Regions from separate parts of the Thalassotalea sediminis genome, predicted to be linked through region 2. Evidence: riboswitches for the same ligand, from Rfam matches in the RefSeq annotation. Region 2 holds a riboswitch; each other region holds the start of a gene.
What was found. Region 2 has a riboswitch for cyclic di-GMP ahead of QUE09_RS06770 (hypothetical protein). Riboswitches for the same ligand answer to the same signal wherever they lie in the genome.
Positions count from the first base shown of each region.

Region 1: another riboswitch for cyclic di-GMP. It lies ahead of QUE09_RS10080 (DUF3718 domain-containing protein); the one in region 2 lies ahead of QUE09_RS06770 (hypothetical protein).
Region 3: another riboswitch for cyclic di-GMP. It lies ahead of QUE09_RS09315 (DUF3718 domain-containing protein); the one in region 2 lies ahead of QUE09_RS06770 (hypothetical protein).
Region 4: another riboswitch for cyclic di-GMP. It lies ahead of QUE09_RS17140 (GGDEF domain-containing protein); the one in region 2 lies ahead of QUE09_RS06770 (hypothetical protein).

Region 1 is NZ_AP027361.1:2,197,192-2,201,943, forward strand. It holds gene QUE09_RS10070 (CoA transferase subunit A) at 1-240, shown strand, start outside; gene QUE09_RS10075 (CoA transferase subunit B) at 250-909, shown strand; cyclic di-GMP riboswitch class I at 1,134-1,224, shown strand; gene QUE09_RS10080 (DUF3718 domain-containing protein) at 1,291-1,650, shown strand; gene QUE09_RS10085 (patatin-like phospholipase family protein) at 1,851-3,002, shown strand; gene QUE09_RS10090 (manganese efflux pump MntP) at 3,108-3,647, opposite strand; gene QUE09_RS10095 (hypothetical protein) at 3,758-4,030, opposite strand; gene QUE09_RS10100 (hypothetical protein) at 4,247-4,429, shown strand; gene QUE09_RS10105 (IS110 family transposase) at 4,484-4,738, shown strand; gene QUE09_RS10110 (hypothetical protein) at 4,676-4,752, opposite strand, start outside.
Region 2 is NZ_AP027361.1:1,501,468-1,506,219, reverse strand. It holds gene QUE09_RS06775 (aldo/keto reductase) at 1-1,025, shown strand, start outside; gene QUE09_RS06770 (hypothetical protein) at 1,105-2,157, opposite strand; cyclic di-GMP riboswitch class I at 2,244-2,326, opposite strand; gene QUE09_RS06765 (hypothetical protein) at 2,466-2,798, shown strand; gene ppc (phosphoenolpyruvate carboxylase) at 3,164-4,752, shown strand, end outside.
Region 3 is NZ_AP027361.1:2,022,880-2,027,631, reverse strand. It holds gene QUE09_RS09325 (ion channel) at 1-230, opposite strand, end outside; gene QUE09_RS09320 (RNA-binding S4 domain-containing protein) at 311-634, opposite strand; cyclic di-GMP riboswitch class I at 769-851, shown strand; gene QUE09_RS09315 (DUF3718 domain-containing protein) at 919-1,263, shown strand; gene QUE09_RS09310 (hypothetical protein) at 1,590-1,916, shown strand; gene recC (exodeoxyribonuclease V subunit gamma) at 2,078-4,752, shown strand, end outside.
Region 4 is NZ_AP027361.1:3,807,375-3,812,126, forward strand. It holds gene QUE09_RS17135 (tetratricopeptide repeat protein) at 1-1,044, opposite strand, end outside; cyclic di-GMP riboswitch class I at 1,157-1,239, shown strand; gene QUE09_RS17140 (GGDEF domain-containing protein) at 1,512-2,522, shown strand; gene QUE09_RS17145 (2-thiouracil desulfurase family protein) at 2,519-2,980, opposite strand; gene QUE09_RS17150 (DUF3630 family protein) at 2,980-3,297, opposite strand; gene QUE09_RS17155 (c-type cytochrome) at 3,438-3,737, shown strand; gene recQ (DNA helicase RecQ) at 3,786-4,752, opposite strand, start outside.

The sequences.
Region 1 (4,752 bases), 700 kb from region 2:
GCCATTGTAAAAGCATGGAAAGCAGACAGATATGGCAACCTTATCTTTAGAAAAACAGCACGTAACTTTAATCCTATGGCAGCAACAGCAGGTAAAATAACCGTTGTTGAAGTTGAAGAAATTGTAGAGCCTGGTGAATTAGCACCCGATGAAATCCACACACCAGGTATATACGTAAATCGTCTTATCAAAGGCACGTTCGAAAAACGTATAGAACAACGCACAACGAGAAGCGCATAAGGAGTTAACATGGCTTTATCAAGAGAACAAATTGCGCAACGCGTAGCACAAGAATTACAAGATGGTTACTACGTAAACCTTGGCATTGGTATTCCTACTTTAGTTGCTAATTACGTACCAACAGGTATGGAAGTAATGTTGCAGTCTGAAAATGGGTTACTGGGTATGGGACAATTTCCAACGGAAGAAGAAATTGATGCAGACCTTATCAATGCAGGTAAGCAAACGGTAACCACAGCAAAAGGCGCCTCTATTTTTGATTCCGCAGAATCATTTGCCATGATCCGTGGTGGTCATGTTGATTTGACTGTACTCGGTGCTTTTGAAGTTGATGTTCAAGGAAATATTGCTTCTTACATGATCCCAGGTAAATTAATAAAAGGGATGGGGGGAGCTATGGATTTAGTTGCAGGTGCTGATAATATAATCGTCACCATGACACACGCATCTAAACATGGCGAATCAAAATTACTCCCACAATGTACACTACCACTTACCGGTAAAGGCTGTATCAATAAAGTATTAACTGATTTAGCTTTCATTGAAATTAAAGATAATAAATTTCATCTAATTGAACGCGCACCGGGTGTATCAGTCGAAGAAATTAAGTCATTAACGGCAGGTGAACTTATTATACCGGAGCACGTACCAGAAATGACATTTAAATAACCAAAAAGAATAAACCTATAACAAATCAGAATATTAAAAGGAGCCTTAGTGCTCCTTTGTCATAATATTTTGTACGCTTATGTAATAATCCGCATCCCCTTTCACGAGGTTTTTAACGCTAACTCATTGTAATTTATATTATTATAAATACTATTGACACACTAAGATTTACATAATTTTCACAAGACTTGATTTTATCTTTCAAATTCGTAATACTAAAATTGACAAAGAAAAGGCAAAACATGCGAAAACATGTTACGCAAAACCACCGGTCTAAGGGTAAGTTATCTTATCTATGACAGCGGAGTTACCGAGTTCAATTAGGTACGTCCTGTGGTTTTTTCTTTTAATAAACTCATTCATGAATTAAAGGTTATTAAAATGAAAAAATTATTACTAGTTTCTACTATTACAGCGTTAACAATGACGTCTATCGTTTCTGCTCCGAAAGCAGAAGCATCAAACATAGCTCAGAGCTTATGTGAATATGTAGCAGCAGACGATAAGAAACGTATGCGCTCATTTTTAAGAACGAATAAAATTAAAATCCGTAGAGTTTTTGATGGTATTCAGTGTAATGGTAAAAACTTGCTGGTATTTGCTTCAGATCGAGGTTCAGTTGAAACAGGTTCAATGATAGTAAGTAAGCTACCAAAGAAAGTTGTTTCAGATAATCTTGCAAATATCCAGAATGGATCGCAACCATTGATAGATGCAGCTAACGAACGCGTTAGCAGCTAAAAATTATTTTTTAGTAGGCGTTATTTGTTTAGTAAATAGCTTTACTAGTTAATAATTCTTCTGTCGATTTAAAAAAGCCAGCTTATGCTGGCTTTTTTTTATCTGCGAATTAGCGATATCCTCGCTAATTTCATTTGGAAATCTTATTAATAAGCGATAAACTTTAAGCTAATTAACTATTAAGTATACGTGATTAACCAGTGACATATCGATCACGCCAACATCAAAAAACAGCTTTAGTGTTAACAGGTGGTGGTGCAAGAGCAGCATATCAAGTCGGTGTATTATCGGCTGTTTCCAAATTTTCACCAAGACATTACCCGACGCCCTTTTCAATCATTTGTGGTACGTCGGCAGGCGCAATTAATTCGACAGGTTTAGCTTGTTACGCCTCATGCTTTCAACTTGGGGTGAAGAAACTTGAATGGATATGGAAAAATCTAACCACAAGCAGAATTTATCACAGTGATCCTGCTCGCGTATTCAGCCATATCACGCGAGGTGCGCTTGCAAGCTTTCAAGCAGATTATGCCAATAAAAGAGCACGTAGTTTATTAAATAACGCACCATTACGAGAGTTATTAAACGAAGTCGTTGATTTTAATAGAATTGACAACAATTTGTTAAAGGGGCATTTAAGCGCGTTGTCAGTCACTGCATCCAGTTATAGCAGTGGTGATTCGATTAGCTTTTATCAATCAAACGCAACAATTTCACCTTGGTTTAGAGAGAAAAGAAAAGGATTGCCTTGCCAAATAAATAGCGACCATTTGCTTGCATCTGCGGCAATACCGTTAGTATTTCCATCGGTAAAATTAGGTAAAGAGCATTATGGTGATGGCTCTATACACCAGTTATCTCCATTAAGCCCTGCTATTCATTTAGGGGGAGAGAAACTTTTTATTATCGGCGTTGAACAACCTTCAGAGCCTTTACATCAAACAGAGAATAATCCTCACCCGCCAACAAGTGCAACAATTGCGGGTCACCTACTTGATGGTATATTTTCTGATACTTTACAAAGTGATTTAGAACGCCTTAAGCGCGTTAATAAAACATTATCGTTAATATCAGATAAAGATAAAAACTCACAAGAGGGGTTAAAGCCAATTGAAACTCTTGTGATTAACCCTAGCCATGACTTTAATGCCATTGCTGTTGAGTACTATCACAATTTACCGTTGGCTATACGGCTATTACTTAGAGCAATTGGCATAACAAATGACTCCGAGTCAAGTATTGTAAGTTACCTACTCTTTGACCGAACTTATTGCCAACAATTGATCAAACTTGGCTATCAAGACGCTTTAGAAAATGAAACAAAAATTAGGGCATTTTTAGCATTAAAATAAGGCGAGTAAGTTTTAACGTGATCCATCAGATTCGATGAACAGAACTTCATCAAATCTCACAACCAAAAGCGAGCATTATATGAGGTTTGTTGGAACTGCTATATTTCAGAAGAGTAATACCTTAAAGCCTATTAAGATAAGTACCATACCGCCCAATAGCTCAGCCTTACTCTCAAGCCATGTTCCACTTTTCGCTCCGATAAATACGCCAATCCAACTAAAGAATAGTGTAGCAGCCCCGATAATTGCACAGGCTAATAATGGATTTATTTCAATAAGGGTCAGCGTAAAACCAGCAGCCATTGCATCTACACTTGTGGCGATAGCAAGAATAAGCATTACTTTATGCGTGATTTTTATTATATCTTCTTCGATACCTTCGGTAATTGATTCATAAATCATTTTTCCGCCAATCAATATCAGAAGAGCAAATGCTACCCATTTTGCATACTCCTCAACCCAACCGAGAACTCCCTTTCCCCCCATATAGCCAATTAAAGGCATTCCCCCCTGAAATAGACCAAAATATATACCTGACATAAGAGCCAGAGACTTTGTTTGCTTAACATGTTTTGATCCTAGGCCTATAGATACCGCAAAAGCATCCATACTTAATGCCACTGCTAAAATTATAACTTCAAGCACTTAATAAATTCTCTTCTAAAAAAATCAATGAGGTAAATAACTTCACCCATATAACGCCCGCGAGTTACAAGCGTCGCCTTTGAAGCGATTGTTATGTTTTTTATTCATTTTCAACTGGCCCAAACAAATATAGCCACTAGCGACAAACCTAACCAGCCTAGGTGCCTACCTTTTGTTGCCCATAGAACCAACATAGCGGATATGAACATTGGAATCGCAATAATATTTTTTATTAACGGCACATTTTCAATACTTGTTGAGGGTAAGGCTAACCAGAACAGGAGGCCAGCCATTCCAATGCCAAGTATTGATACGATATGCCAGGTCGCCCAAATTATACGGATATGCCGCTCTCTAAGTGGTGTACCAATGTGCGTAGGCACTACTTGCCCCCTTTTTAAATGGGAAAATATTAGCTTTTCACCTAAGAATGAGTGGACTAACCCAACTAATATCGTTAAAAAACCTGCCAATAATAGGAACACATTCATAAATTAGCCACTCTCAATTTACGGAAACATAACGAATGAGATGGACTCCCCCTGACTTTGTAAAATTTTGCCAAACTTAAGGTGCGAAACTTAAAAAAGGAGCCCATCATGAATAACATTAAAACACTTGGTATCGATTTAGCAAAAAATACGTTTAGCCTGGTTGGCATGAATGAGTTTGGAAAAATTGTATTAAGGAAAACGTTATCACGTAAAAAACTACTTCCCTTTATTGCTCAACTCAATCCTTGCCTCATTGCCATGGAGGCATGTAGTGGCGCGCATTATTAGGCGCGTCAGTGTAAATCTCTCGGACACCAAGTCGCGATTATTGCCGCCAAGTTCATCGAACCTTTTCGCACTGGCGGTAAAAACGATAATAACGATGCCGAAGCGATTTGTGAAGCAGCAATGCGACCTAATATTTGGCATGTGCCAGTGAAAACAGCTGACCAACAAGCCGTCATGACGTTACATCGTGTACGCCAAGGGTTAGTGAAAGAGCGCACCACCATGATTAATCAACTGCGAGGCTTGTTATCTGAATTTGGTATTGTTATCGCTAAAGGGCGCTATAGCACCAACACCAGTCATCAATAACGCAGCATCTGTTA
Region 2 (4,752 bases):
CACTAGAAGTGTCTCGTGTTTGTTTAGGTACGATGACCTGGGGGAAACAAAACGATCAACAAGAGGCAAACGATCAACTTGATTATGCCCAGTACCAAGGTATTAATTTTATCGATACAGCCGAAATGTATGCTATCCCCCCTAACGCCGAAACATATGGTAAAACGGAAGCAATCATTGGTCATTATTTAAAAGCAAACCCAACGAGACGTAACAACTTAGTTATTGCTACCAAAATAGCAGGTCCTGGTCTTTCTTATATTAGAGGTGGCAGTGATATATCTAAAGAGACGGTTATTCAAGCAGTTAATGACTCGTTACGCAGGCTCAATACTGATCACATCGACCTCTATCAATTGCACTGGCCAAACTATAGTTCACCACATTTTGCCAAGCATTGGCCTAACATGCTCAACTACACGAATATGAACGCCCAAGAAGAAATAGAGAAAATGCATGATATTCTATTGGGACTGGCGGAATGTGTAACCGCAGGAAAAATTCGTTATTGCGGATTATCAGATGACACCCCCTGGGGCATTAATCAATATTTAAAACTAAGTGAACAACATAACTTACCGCGTATGGTTTCTATCCAAAATGAATTTAGTTTACTGCACACTAAAGATTGGCCATATTTAATTGAGAACTGTGTCCATGAGGATATCGCTTATTTACCTTGGTCACCTTTAGCAACCGGTGCACTAACAGGTAAGTATTTAAACGGTAAAAGACCAGAAGGAAGCCGCTGGACGTTAATGCAAAGACATGGGCTTTTCCGCGATACCCAAAATGTTGAAACTGCTATTTCGGCATTTTGTGACTTAGCAAACTCGATTCAATTAACACCGGCTCAACTTGCATTAGCATGGATTGATCAAGTAAACGGGGTAACGTCTACCATCATAGGTGCAACGAGCATGTCGCAATTAAAAGAAAACATAGACGCGTTTAACATTACCTTAACAGAAGAAACGTTACTGCGTATAAACGCATGGTTAAAAGCTCACCCTTCTCCTTTTTAAGCAAGCGATAAGTTGGACGTATTACAAATTTAAAGCAAACACCTCAATCGACTTACCTTAATCGATTGAGGCGTTATCTTTATGAGCGCTTTTTAAATCGCCACACAGAAACACCTGTTATCAATGCAAGTAACATTAAAACAAACGAATTTGGCTCTGGTATTTTTACCGCCGCCGGTTGCTCATTATTCACAGGGTTGAACACCAACAGATCATCTTGCGCCTGTTGAGGAGACTTTTCGTCGTTACCAACCTCAACCTCATTTTTTGTTGGTTGATCTATACTAGGGCTTTCTTCCGTTTGTTGAGGACTAGAAGCATTATTGTTAACAATAAGTTCCGCTGATCTTTTAGCAATTTCTTTCGCTTTTTCTTGCCCAAGTGCTATCAACGCTGATGGCACAAAAGATGTATTTTGAGTTTGAGTAAACGATGTAGATATTGCTTTAACTGAAGCAAACGATGGTGCAATTTTTGATGTCTGATAAAACATAGGGGTTGACTGTCCAATTGGCACACCGAAACTCGTTTGGTGTACATTTGGGGCACTATTTTTAAATGCGCCCATATCAACAAGCGGTGCATTGCTAACTTTAACCAAACTATGGCCAAAATTACCCGTAAAACTTCCTCCTGAAAACCCAGAGAGAAATCGTTGAGTATCACCAACAATAACATCTGCAATGTTATTCGATGCAAACTGCGTGGTACCAAAATTATCAATAGCCAATGTTGGTTTATTAACAACATTGATGGTAAATGATAAGGAGGTTTCCATTACATTCGCCACATTTACTACACGAACAGTAACCGCAATATCCTCATCAACCTCATTTATATACACAAGTAGTTCGTTTTGACTCAGAACACCTGAAACAGCGTTATTGTCACTAATAACTTCTAATTGCATACCGCGTTGATTAAGCTCACCAACAGGAAATGAAATCATTGAGTTTTCGTGCGCTAAAACATTATTATTTGAAAAGCCTAGTAGAGAAAAATGGGCATTGTCAGGACTAAACGACGCTAAATTGTTTTGAAGGTCATAAATATTAGCAAACGCCATACTGCTACTAGTGAGCATAATGGCAAAACTTATGCGTTTACTTACTTTATAGAAGTAATTACTCATGGCTTTATCCTTGTGATCTTTTTAAATTATCGCTATCGCTAGACGCGTCACTTTCACAAAAAGACAAGGATTGGGAAGGTTCAATTCTCTGCAGTCCCGCTACCATAGTATATACCTTAGGTCGGAAACTTTGCGTATATGGATTTCACCATACTTGCCTTTTACAAACTGTTAACAGCCATAATAAAACTAAAAGCGCATATAAGTCAAAACTTTATATAACTTAAGCGTATCTACCCGTCTATAAAATACTTCCCCTTCACTTTCAGTGGTTTTGCAGCTGCAATTATGTTTGATGACAATCATTAATGTTGAGTCAATGGCACTTTAGCAATGGTTTTGACGATGGGGTTGGGAACTATTTCTTTGCAGACGACAGCCAACAAGAAAGACTCTACATAGAGGGTTACACCGACTTATTCGCAGATAAAGCAACAATACCCTCACAACAAAGTAGTGAGTTTTTAGTAACAGAAGTCGCCTTTATCGCCAATGCTGTTGACCATCAAAGTTTCTCATTTCTCAATAACATTGAAATACTCAGTTTTGATAATGTTATTCTTGAGCAACTACAAGGAGCAAGCGTTACATTTGAGTTGCCCACCGTGCCGTGCCCTCATCTATTAAACTTTATGCAGTAGCACTGATGTTGTAAGTGCGATGTTCCCAGTAATAATGCGTTAATTACGCAACGCTTGTGTTGTTTTATTAACACGCTTTAATCTCTAATATCAACTTAGTACAAACATGAAACACACATTACCTCACGACAAGTATTCAAAAACCGCATTACTGCACTACAATAAAATGCAAAAGCTCAAATAAATTGCTACTTAAAAGCCCTACCGCTTTAATTTACGTAATTTAACACCATTTTAGTACAACTAAATTATATTGAATTTCAGAAAAAAATGATTAAAGCCAAATATTAATTGGATTTAACCCCATTTTCTCGTAGAGTAAGTAAACACCATTTGTTGTAATAAAATTACATATAGGTACATTTATGCTAGAAACTATTTCCAATAATGTAAGAAAACTAGGTGAAGCGTTAGGCCAAACCATTGCTAATGATAAAGGTGCTAAATGGGTTGACGAAATAGAAGCGATTCGTCACCTCTCTAAAGAGGCAACCAACGGTGATAGCCAAGCATTAGTGGCACTTCAAAAGAAATTTAGAGATCTGGATGCCGATGAACTAACCGTCCATGCTAGAGCTTTTAGCCAATTCCTAAATTTAGCGAATATTGCTGAACAACAATATACTGCCAGTGATAAAGGTCTCGCTGAACTAGACTTACCGCATCCATTAGATGATTTGAAAAACAAGCTCGATGGCAAATCGGCAGAAGCAATTGAGCGAGCAATATCACAATTAGAAATAGAACTCGTGTTAACCGCCCACCCTACTGAGGTCAATCGACGTACTTTCATTCATAAGTATCATGAAATCGCACAAGCGCTAGACAGTAATGATAATGAATTAGGTGACCGTATCAATGAACTGATTGAACAAGCTTGGCACACGCAAGAAATTCGTAATAACCGCCCTTCTCCACTTGATGAATCTCGTTGGGGATTAAACACCATCAGTGATAGCTTATGGCATGCTGTACCAGACTTTGTGCGCGAATTAGACACCTTTAGCCAAGAGATAATAGGTAAACCATTACCTGAGTCTTGTGTTCCCTTAACGATGGCAAGTTGGATGGCAGGTGATCGTGACGGCAATCCTTTCGTTACTGCAAACCTAAGCCAGCAAGCCATTATGCAAGCTCGTTTAATGGCAGCGCAACTGTATTTACAAGATTTTGAAACACTCTATTTAGAGCTATCAATGGGTAAAGCGACAGCCGACTTAGCAGCAAATGATGTGAATGAAATTGGCCCATACCGACAAGTATTAAAACCGGTTATTGAAAAGTTAAAGCAAACAATTAGCTTATTAGAAAATAACGAAACAAATGGCACAATCGCAAGTGCAAATGAGCTTTACTTACCATTAAAACAATGCCGAGACAGTTTACTTGAGGTCGGTTTAACGCGCATAGCTGACTCTCATATCATTGACTTAATGCGCAAAGTACAATGTTTTGGCATTTCATTAGTGAAGCTTGACGTAAGGCAGCATAGTGAGCGACATGATAGCGCACTAGCTGAAATACTAAACGCACTAGAACTAGGCGATTATTTACAATGGACAGAAAAAGAAAAAATCGCGTTCTTGTTAAAAGAAATTAATAATCCTAGACCGCTTGTTCCAAATAGAGCTTGGAGTCAAGAAACACAAGAAGTACTAGACACGTTTGCTTTCATTGCACAACAACCCAGAGAAGTGATGGGCATTTATATTATTTCGATGGCAAGTAATGTCAGTGACGTACTTATCGTTAACCTGTTTCTAAAGACTGCAAACGTAAGCTGGCAGATGCCAATTGCACCACTCTTTGAAACGTTAGACGATCTCAATAATGCCGCAAAAGTGATGGATCAATTACTTGCAATTGACGCCTATAAACAGCGATGTGATAACAAACATTATGTCATGATAGGTTATAGTGACTCTGCCAAAGATGCCGGCGTGTTAGCTGCTGC
Region 3 (4,752 bases), 520 kb from region 2:
TTTTGATGATGATTGACTAAATCAATACCTGTTAAGTTTGCTTCTTTCAAACAAATACCTCTCGTCAACCCTCCTGAACGAACATATTGCGTTAACTTGTCTTGGATATTGTCATGCGTTTTATCTATTGTTTTATCATGCCAAAAACAATACCCAGAAGGTTCAGCCTGCGCTTTGCATTTGTAACCTTCCGGATCGTTATATTGACATAAGTTATTTATAGTACTCATGTTTAAGAGTATAGATATTGAGACGTGATCTTTCTAATCAGTTAAATATTAAACGTGTTTTTGTCGTTAAAGTTTCAACGCTAGAAGTTAATTTTCTTTCTACCACCTTTAACTTGCCTAGGTGCAGAGCTTTTTTCTTTAGGCAATTGTTTGGTTTTTTTTATTCGTTTTTCGGGAATCTTTGGAGCTTGGTGACAGATCAACAAGATATTTTCACCATTAAAGCTGACAATATCTTCATGATAAACTTTTTTACGTTTCTGAACTACTACTTCGCCGTTAAGCTGAACATAACCTTCCATTATAACTATTTTAGCTTCACCACCACCGCTAACTAAGTTTGCAATTTTAAGTAATTTGTATAATTCGATGGGTTGCGATGATACTTCTATTTCTATAGTCATTATATATCCGGTGAGTATTTATCATGAAGATCTATTTTAACGATTTGTCTGTTGAGTTGATAGATTGAATTATTGAAACATAAAAGAAACAAAGTTTTACTTGTAATTTTGTTTGATATCTATACAATGCGCGCAACTAGAAACGGCAAGGTACTTGAAAGGGTATTACGCAAAGCCACCAGTCTACGGATTTATCTATGACAGTGGGGCTACCTAAGTGTTACAAAAGCTTTTCATGCTTGTGGTTTCTTAAAAGTTATTAACATACTTTAGAAAGGGTAATCATGAAAAACTTACTAATCGTTGCTTCTTTATCATTAGCTACATTATTTGTTGCACCACAAGCCAAAGCAAACGTTGTTGCGCAAAACTTATGCGAATTTGTTGCTGCGGATGCTAAATCAGACTTACGTAGATACTTAAAATCAAATCGTATTAAAATTCGTAACGTATTTGACACTGTTCAATGTAACGGTAAAAACTTATTACAATTTGCTGCGACAGCTAATGCTACAGAAACAGGCACAATGATGATTGGTAAATTATCAAAAAAAGTTGTATCAGCAAACCTTGCAAGTATTACAAATACTGGTCTTAAAGCTGCTGCTAATGAGCGTGTAAACGGTTAATCATTAGATTACAAAAGATTTTAATAAAGCGGGCGCTAAATGGCGCCCGTTTTTTGTTTTGTACGAGTAAATTTTCTTCGTCAACGCTTAAAAATTATTTAGCTATAAAACATCCTATTGCTATAAGTATTCGATCTAAATTATTTACCCTACGTAGATCAACTTTAAAATAATGTACTTACCTGATTACTTACATCACTTTAACAATCAATTTACATGTTGTTGTTTGAAGCATTCTCAATTTTTCTCTATGGTTATTGATAAAGGGAATTAAGTTTAAACGAGGAATCTTGTTTAACTTTGTGATGACGATGAGAGGTAACGTTATGTATTTTCGAGCGTATAGTCGATTAAAGTATGACATGGTTAAGCTTGTGTCAGTATTATCTTATATAACCATTATCGGCTGGGTCATTGCCGCTTTTATTTATGGTAATAATCGTTCTGCCTTAGCTAAGTTCCATCTACGTGACTCTTTAGGCTTAACCTTAACTGGGGCATTATTAGCGTTAGTTCCTTTTGTCGGATGGTTATTATGTTTGGGCGTCGCGGTGTTATGGTGTGTTGGTCTTTTTCATGCCTTAATAGGGCAACGCACGGCATTACCAATTGTTGGTGATTTTTATCAAAAACACTTAGATTTCATTCGATAAATTGCTAAAAATTAAGTTTATTACTCATATACTTATGAACGACATACGTTAATACTTACGGTAACAAGTATATTTATCGGGCATTCAGTTAATCGTTGCTAGTGTTTCTTGAAGCGATATGATTAAATTCTCTGTAAAGAATACGATTAAATGGATGCCCTTTGATATACCTTTATCCTGCTAATAAGACGGAAAATTTATTGGCATTGGCCAATAGAATACAAGAAATATCTCCACTTCCTATTTTTTCAAAAGATGTATATATCGTGCAAAATGCCGGTATGCAGCATTGGTTAAATATGTCTTTGGCAGACTTATCTGGCATTAGCTTCAATCATGAATATGCATTACCCGCCCAATTTTTATGGAAATTAATGCGTTCGTTGGTTTTACCAAAGCATATGATTGAACAGGATCCATTTACCCGTGAAGCGTTAAGTTGGCGCATCTATCAGTTACTAGACGACAACGAAATAACGGATGATCAAGACTTTCTAGAAGTTACACAATATTGGCGGAATAACAGTGACAAGGTTGATAATTTAAAACGATATCAACTGGCCTGCCAACTCGCTGATTTGTTTGAACAATATTTAATTTACAGACCTGATTGGCTATCGCAATGGCAAGTTAACCAGAGGCCACAAGCGTTTGATAACCAAGAAGCATTACACAAAGAAGAATGCTGGCAACGAAAGCTTTGGGCAATATTGACGCGTGAACAATCCTATGACCCAATTGCTTTAGTCGAAAACGCAATAGGGCAGCTTGCTGAAAAATCACATGTATTACCTAAAAGAATCAGTTTTTTTGGTATTAATGCAATGGCACCTATTTGGCTGTCGTTTTTAGAACAAGTAAGCAATTATACGCAAGTTCATTTTTACCACCTGAATCCCTGTTTTGATTACTGGGGTGATATAATTAGCGAAAAACAGGCAATGCGCCAACTTGATAGGTGGACTGAAAATTTAGATCAGTTAAACGAATCAGTGGGAAACCCTTTGCTTGCAAATTTGGGGCAACAAGGCCGAGAATTTTTATCATTATTACAACAATACAGTACAGTAAGTATTGATGCTTTTGAAACCGATGTTGGCGGTAATTCCTCCAAACCAAGCGTTTTACAATCGTTACAGCACGATATTTTAACCTTAACCGACCGGCGGCAATTACCTGAAAAAGTTAAAGATGAATCTATAGTGATCACTAGCGCTCATAGTCCTTTACGGGAAGTACAAGGATTACATGATTGGTTGTTGCACCAATTTAATCAAGACCCAACGATGACACCTAAAGATGTCTTGGTTATGTGTCCACAAATAGAAGATTATGCGCCATATGTAAATGCTGTATTTGCTCAAGGTTGGCAAGATTACGCAAATGATGTACCACCATTACCATGCTCCATAGCAGACCGTGTAGCGAAAGACTCAGATCCTTTAGTTATCGCGTTTAGTGAAATGCTTGCTTTACCTGATAGTCGGTTTCAAGTGAACCAAATCGTTTCTTGGCTACAATTATCTGCACTACAATCTCGCTTTAAGTTGACAGCTTCAGACATTGATAAAATGATAATTTGGCTGAATAAAGCGACCATTCACTGGGGATTAAACGCTGAACATAAATCTCAAGTGTTAAATACCAAAGGCGTTTCGCCACAATTTACCTGGCAATATGGCTTTGCTCGTTTGTTAGAAGGGTTTGCATTTGGTGATGTTGAAACTATTTTTGATGATAAGCTGCTTATACCTGATGTAGAAGGGCAAGATGCGTTGTTACTAGGGCAATTGATGGAAATCATCGAACGCTTGCAAGCTTTTAGAAGTGCGTTAAGTCAAGCGAGATCTCCTAAACAATGGCATGTTTTGTTAACGACTATGTTGGGAGATTTCTTTGATGAAAGGGATGACAGTATTGCTATAATTTCTCAAGCAATTGATAGTTTATTGCAATTTACAGAACAAGCTAAGTTTGAGCAAGATATTGAACTGAGTATTGTTAATGAATTTTTAACAATGCACTTTAGTCAACCAGATCCAGGTCGTCAATTTATGATCGGACAAGTAACATTTTGTTCGATGTTACCAATGCGCAGTATTCCTTTTAAAATTATCTGTGTACTTGGGCTCAACGATGGAGACTTTCCTCGTATAAGGACACCTTTTGGTTTTGACTTACTCGCTAAAACCAATGCAAGAATAGGGGACAGATCGCGCAGAGGCGACGATAGGTACTTATTTTTGGAAGCCTTACTTTCAGCGCGTCAATCTCTTTATTTAAGCTACCAAGGAAGAAACATTAAAAACAATAAAGAAAAGCAGCCTTCTTTAGTATTGAATGAGTTATTGGAGTATTTGCACCTAGGCTATGGTTGGCAATGCTTTAATGAGCAAGTTAACGACATCAGACAGTTACCAATGCATCCGTATAGTTTAGCGAATTATAATCACGAGCTTTCTAGTTTTGATGCTAATTGGCTTAGATTGGGGCAACAGGTATCTGCATGTGAAAAGCTTCGAGATAACACTGTTGAGCCATTGATAATCGCGCTACAAAGAGAAAATGAATTGACGCTAGATGTTAAACAGCTCTTGCGGTTTTTATCTCATCCAAGTAAGTATTTTGCAGAGCAGTCGCTATCGTTGTATTTAGATCAACAAGCACTTGAGCTTGAAGACAGCGAACCTTTTGACGCTGATCATTTGAGTAAATATTTACTCAAACAAAATGCACTACAAGGGTTATTGAACCCTGAGCAAGAGCGTACCCAAGATTTTGAACAACAAGTGTTATCATATTGGCAACGATACGCGTTGTTATCTGGCAAGTTTGC
Region 4 (4,752 bases), 1.6 Mb from region 2:
AGTAGTCACAGAAATCCGTTCTGCTTGCTTAATATAACGATACTGCAGCGCTTTATTATTAAGCTGTTGGTGAACTTTAGCAAGGTCGACTAAAACCGCTAAATAAGGCTGCGTTAAATTATAACCTTGAAACCCTTTTTCAGCTTTATTAAATAATGCCAACGCCTGTTGATATTCGTGTTGTAAATAATGCGTTTTACCAAGACCAGATTGGGCATATGCAACACGAATGGGTGCATTTCTTTTTTTCGCAAAGCTAAGTGCTTCCCAAAAAGCATTATAAGCGTCATCTAACAGACCTAATGCCAAATAAGAACGGGCTAAGTGGTAATACGTCTGATCAATATTTACCACTCTTTTTGATTCAAAGCGAAGCTTTAGCACTTTATTATACAAAGAAATTGCCGTGTTATTATCACCTAAATAATAATGCGCACTTGCCAGTAAGTTAATCAAAGCAATTCTATCGGATAGGCTAGGTTGTTGTTCAAGTAACTGTTCAACCTTTTCTATATCATTTAATGCACTGTCATGTTGAGCTAGCAATGCGTTTGCCATTGCACGGTAGCTGATGGCATAGATTAACCACTCTACATTATTGTGCTTTTTCGATATAGCAACCGCGCGCTCAGCGACTTCTTTAGCGCTATTAAATTTACCTTTGTAGTAATAACCTGCCGCCACTTTTAATAATAGCCTCAGGTTTATCTGCTTATCTACATTCAGCAGCGACACGCCATCTTGTGCAAATTGTAACGACTTCGCGAGATCACCTGTATTTGCGGCGGCATCGGCAAGTAACGTGAAAACTTTCGCCAAGGTATTATTGTTATAAAACTGTCTTTGTTTAATCACGCGCTGAGACAAGGTTAATACTTCATTGTATGGTATCGACTCACTATCACTATCGTATAATTTGTTAACCCAGTTAATATTTTCAACAATACCAACGCTAGCACGCTCTTCGGCGTTTAAACCTGTGCTGAGGGTACTGATTATAATGGCAAAGACAAATAGCGTGCGGATCATCGGATGAGCTTTCATCTTCCTTTATTTCAAGGAGTTATTAAAAATATCGTATGAAGTTTACCATATAAATAATATTTATGGTTTACAAGTTATATTCTCTGTCTATAATGGCAATTGAGCAGCTAAAGCTCGATAAGGGCAAATCTAGCGAAAGCTAGAGACGCAAAGTTACCGGTCTAAGGGGAAACCTACGGCAGCGGAACTACCAAATTTAGACATAGTGGGGGCTTGTCTACTTTAGGCATTTCTTAAGCTATATGTTTCTTTATTAGCACTAACTTTGCGTGCTCCCTTGTCCTCTTTTATCGCTGATAACACTCCTTTATTTCCAGTATTTTGTTATAGCTAAAATCAGATAAATGTCATGAGGCAATTTATTTACAATAATTTGCGATAAACGCTAGCACTTTGTGAAAAATTACTAGAGAATGAAGTTATAACAATAAAGATAACTCGCAGTAATATTTAGGGGATGGGTGATTTTGAAATACCATGATTCCATCAAACAAGCTGAACAAAAATCAACGCTAACCATTAAGCAACTAAACTTATGGCACCTACCAGCGTCGCCGATAAACTATTCAGTCTGTTATGAGTATATCATTGGCAAAACACCTGAGCTAAATAGACAAATTAAACAGCAGTTATCACTCGGCAAAAAGTTAGACGAATATTTCATTCAAGAGTTATATAAACAATATATACTCGGTCAGAGTAATTTTCGAGAAGAGATAATCACCGATATTGATGACCTAGTTGATAATTTAGCTACTAATAATCAACAATCAATGCACAGTGCGGATACTTTACTTCGCAAACTTGACCATAATATTATTGATCTCAAGTCTAATAATCAAAAAGCCATTACCAATGCCGTTCAACAAATAGAACATGCTTCAAAGAGTTTTAGACAAAAACAGCAACAACTCGCTAAACAACTCTTATTATCAAAAAAACAATCACAAACATTAAAGTCTGAGCTGGCTGAAATTAAGAAAGAAGTCTACTTAGATCCATTGACTGGATTGTACAATCGAAAAGCATTGAATAAGAATTTAGAACAGTGGACGCTTGAAGATCCAAACAAACAAATTGCCGCGATAGTTGTAAATGTTGATAAGCTATCTGCAGTTAGTGATAAATTCGGCGGATTAATTAGTGATGTTTTGCTGTCTAAAATAGCAAATAAAATTGGTACTTATGTAGGGGATAGTGGCTTACCTGTGCGTTCTGGTCATGATGAGTTTCTTATTTTATTGCCAGAGATCGAACGAGGCATCGCAAGCGAGATAGCAGAAAAAATTCGTCAGGGTGTAGAGAAATTAAGATTTGTTAGTAGTAAGTCAGGGGTTAGATTACCACACATGACTATTTCACTGGGTGTAAACGATTTTAACCTGTCACAAAATGTAGAGTCCGTCATTAATTACACCCGAAACTTAGTCACAGACATGCAGCGTCATACTGCGAACAAAATTACCGTCGCAACCTAATCAGACATCGATTCAACTTTAGCAATTAGCGCCATCAATGTTTGTTCACTAAAGACTTCTATACCATGTTGTTGTAACAATGCAGCAGTAACTCCTTGGCCAGGTATTTTCGTACCATTAAACGAACCATCGTAAATAGTATTACTACCACAGGATGGGCTAGATTCTTTTAACAACGCATATTTAATTCCATGTTTTTTGCATATATCTAGTGTCTGATTAGCACCTTTTACAAAAGCATCGGTAACGTTTTTACCTGAGGTGTCTATAATCAACCCATTTACTCGCTCAGCTGGTAAACGAGGAATAGACAAACCGCCTGCAACTTCAGGACAAACTTGTATTATTCGACCTTGATGACGCCAGCGCTCTATTACCTCATTGATAAGTTTCTGATGACCACCATCATACCTTACCAACTCACCCATCAAGCATGCACTTACTAGTATTTTTTCCATTATTGACCGTTAGTTAAATATCGATAAAAAGCGTTTAAATTTTCTTCCGAGATCAAGTCTATCGCTTCAAACCATATAGACTGGCTATAACATTCAAAATGTAGCCAATAATGGGACTGTCGCCAAGTTACATCATAACTGACCCTGTCAGCACCAAGGTGAACATTATCCAACGAAATTTCACGATATCGTTCGAGTAGTGACTCGAAGTAATGCGCCACGTCTTCTTGTGACCAATCACTGTTAAATGCATCTATCGACTTTTCATTATCTATACAAATAATGTTATTAAGCTGTTGCCATTTAATTTTTTCCACACACCAAGACAATTGATCTATCCCAAAGAAATGTTAATCGGTTGCATATAATACAAAAAATCTGAGACAGCTTTGATCTTTTTTCATATAATCGAGGTAGGCAATTAAATTTTCTAATCAAACACAAGAGAGATATGGGCATGAAAAAATTTACGCTAGCAGTTGCTGCTACTGTGATGATGGCATCTCCGGTATTCGCAGGCGACATCGCCAAAGGTAAAGCAAAAGCAATGGTTTGTGGTGCTTGTCACGGTGCAGAAGGCGTTTCTACAAACAGTATGTGGCCAAACTTAAAAGGGCAAAAAGAGCAATACCTATACAAGCAGTTAAAAGATTTTAAATCAGGTGCTCGTAAAGATCCGATGATGTCTGGTCAAGCAATGTCATTAACAGACGAAGATATGAAAAACTTAGCGGCATATTACGCGAGTTTAAAATAAGTATTCTTATTTTTAAGCGCTCAAAAGAGCGCTTTTTTACCCGAATACTTAGTTATCGTGCGCCTTAATGAGACTTAAAAAGGGCTCGCCATAACGCGCTAATTTAGTTTGTCCGATACCTGATATATTTAGCATCTCAGCTGATGATTTAGGCTTAAAGCGCGCTAACTCTGATAAGGTTGCATCATTAAATACAATATAAGGCGGTATATCTTCACTGTCTGCGATGTCTTTCCTTAATTCACGTAACTTAGCAAACAACGCTCTATCATATTGACCACCACGCTTGTCTTGGCGCCAATAACTAGCTTTTTGTAATCTTGGTGTCGCTAAACTTAACGCTTGTTCACCTTTCAAAATAGCTCTCGATGCTTCTGTTAACATCAGCGCGGAGTGATTAGAAATATCTTGCTGTAAATAACCTAGATGATTGAGTTGACGAATAATTGCATACCAAAATCCTGGCGTTTTATCTTTACCAAGCCCAAAAGTAGATAACTTATGATGTTTTGCCTGTTCAATTTTTTCATTGTGTTGACCTCTTAATACGTCAACAAGGTATTTAGCATTGTGCCTTTGTTCTAAGCGATAAACACATGACAGCACCATTTGTGCAACTTTTAATCCATCAAACTGACTTGGTGGATCTAAGCAAATATCACAATTTCCGCAACCTGAGGTTGTAAACTCGGCAAAATAATTCAACACTAACTGACGTCGACACGTTTGAGATTCTAAAAAGTCGCTTACGGCAGCAAAGCGCTGTAATTCAACATGCCGCTTATGTTCATTTTCGGTGTCATTAATACGTTTTTGAATGCGCTCAACATCCTTCTCATCATGCAAATATAACGCCTCTGCTGCTAACCCATCTCTTCCCGCTCGACCTATCTCTTGGTAATAAGCTTCCAATGTTCTAGGCGGTTCAAAATGAATAACAAATCTAATATTGGGTTTGTTTATACCTAAACCGAATGCAACAGTTGCAACAACCACTTGAATATTGTCTTTAGCA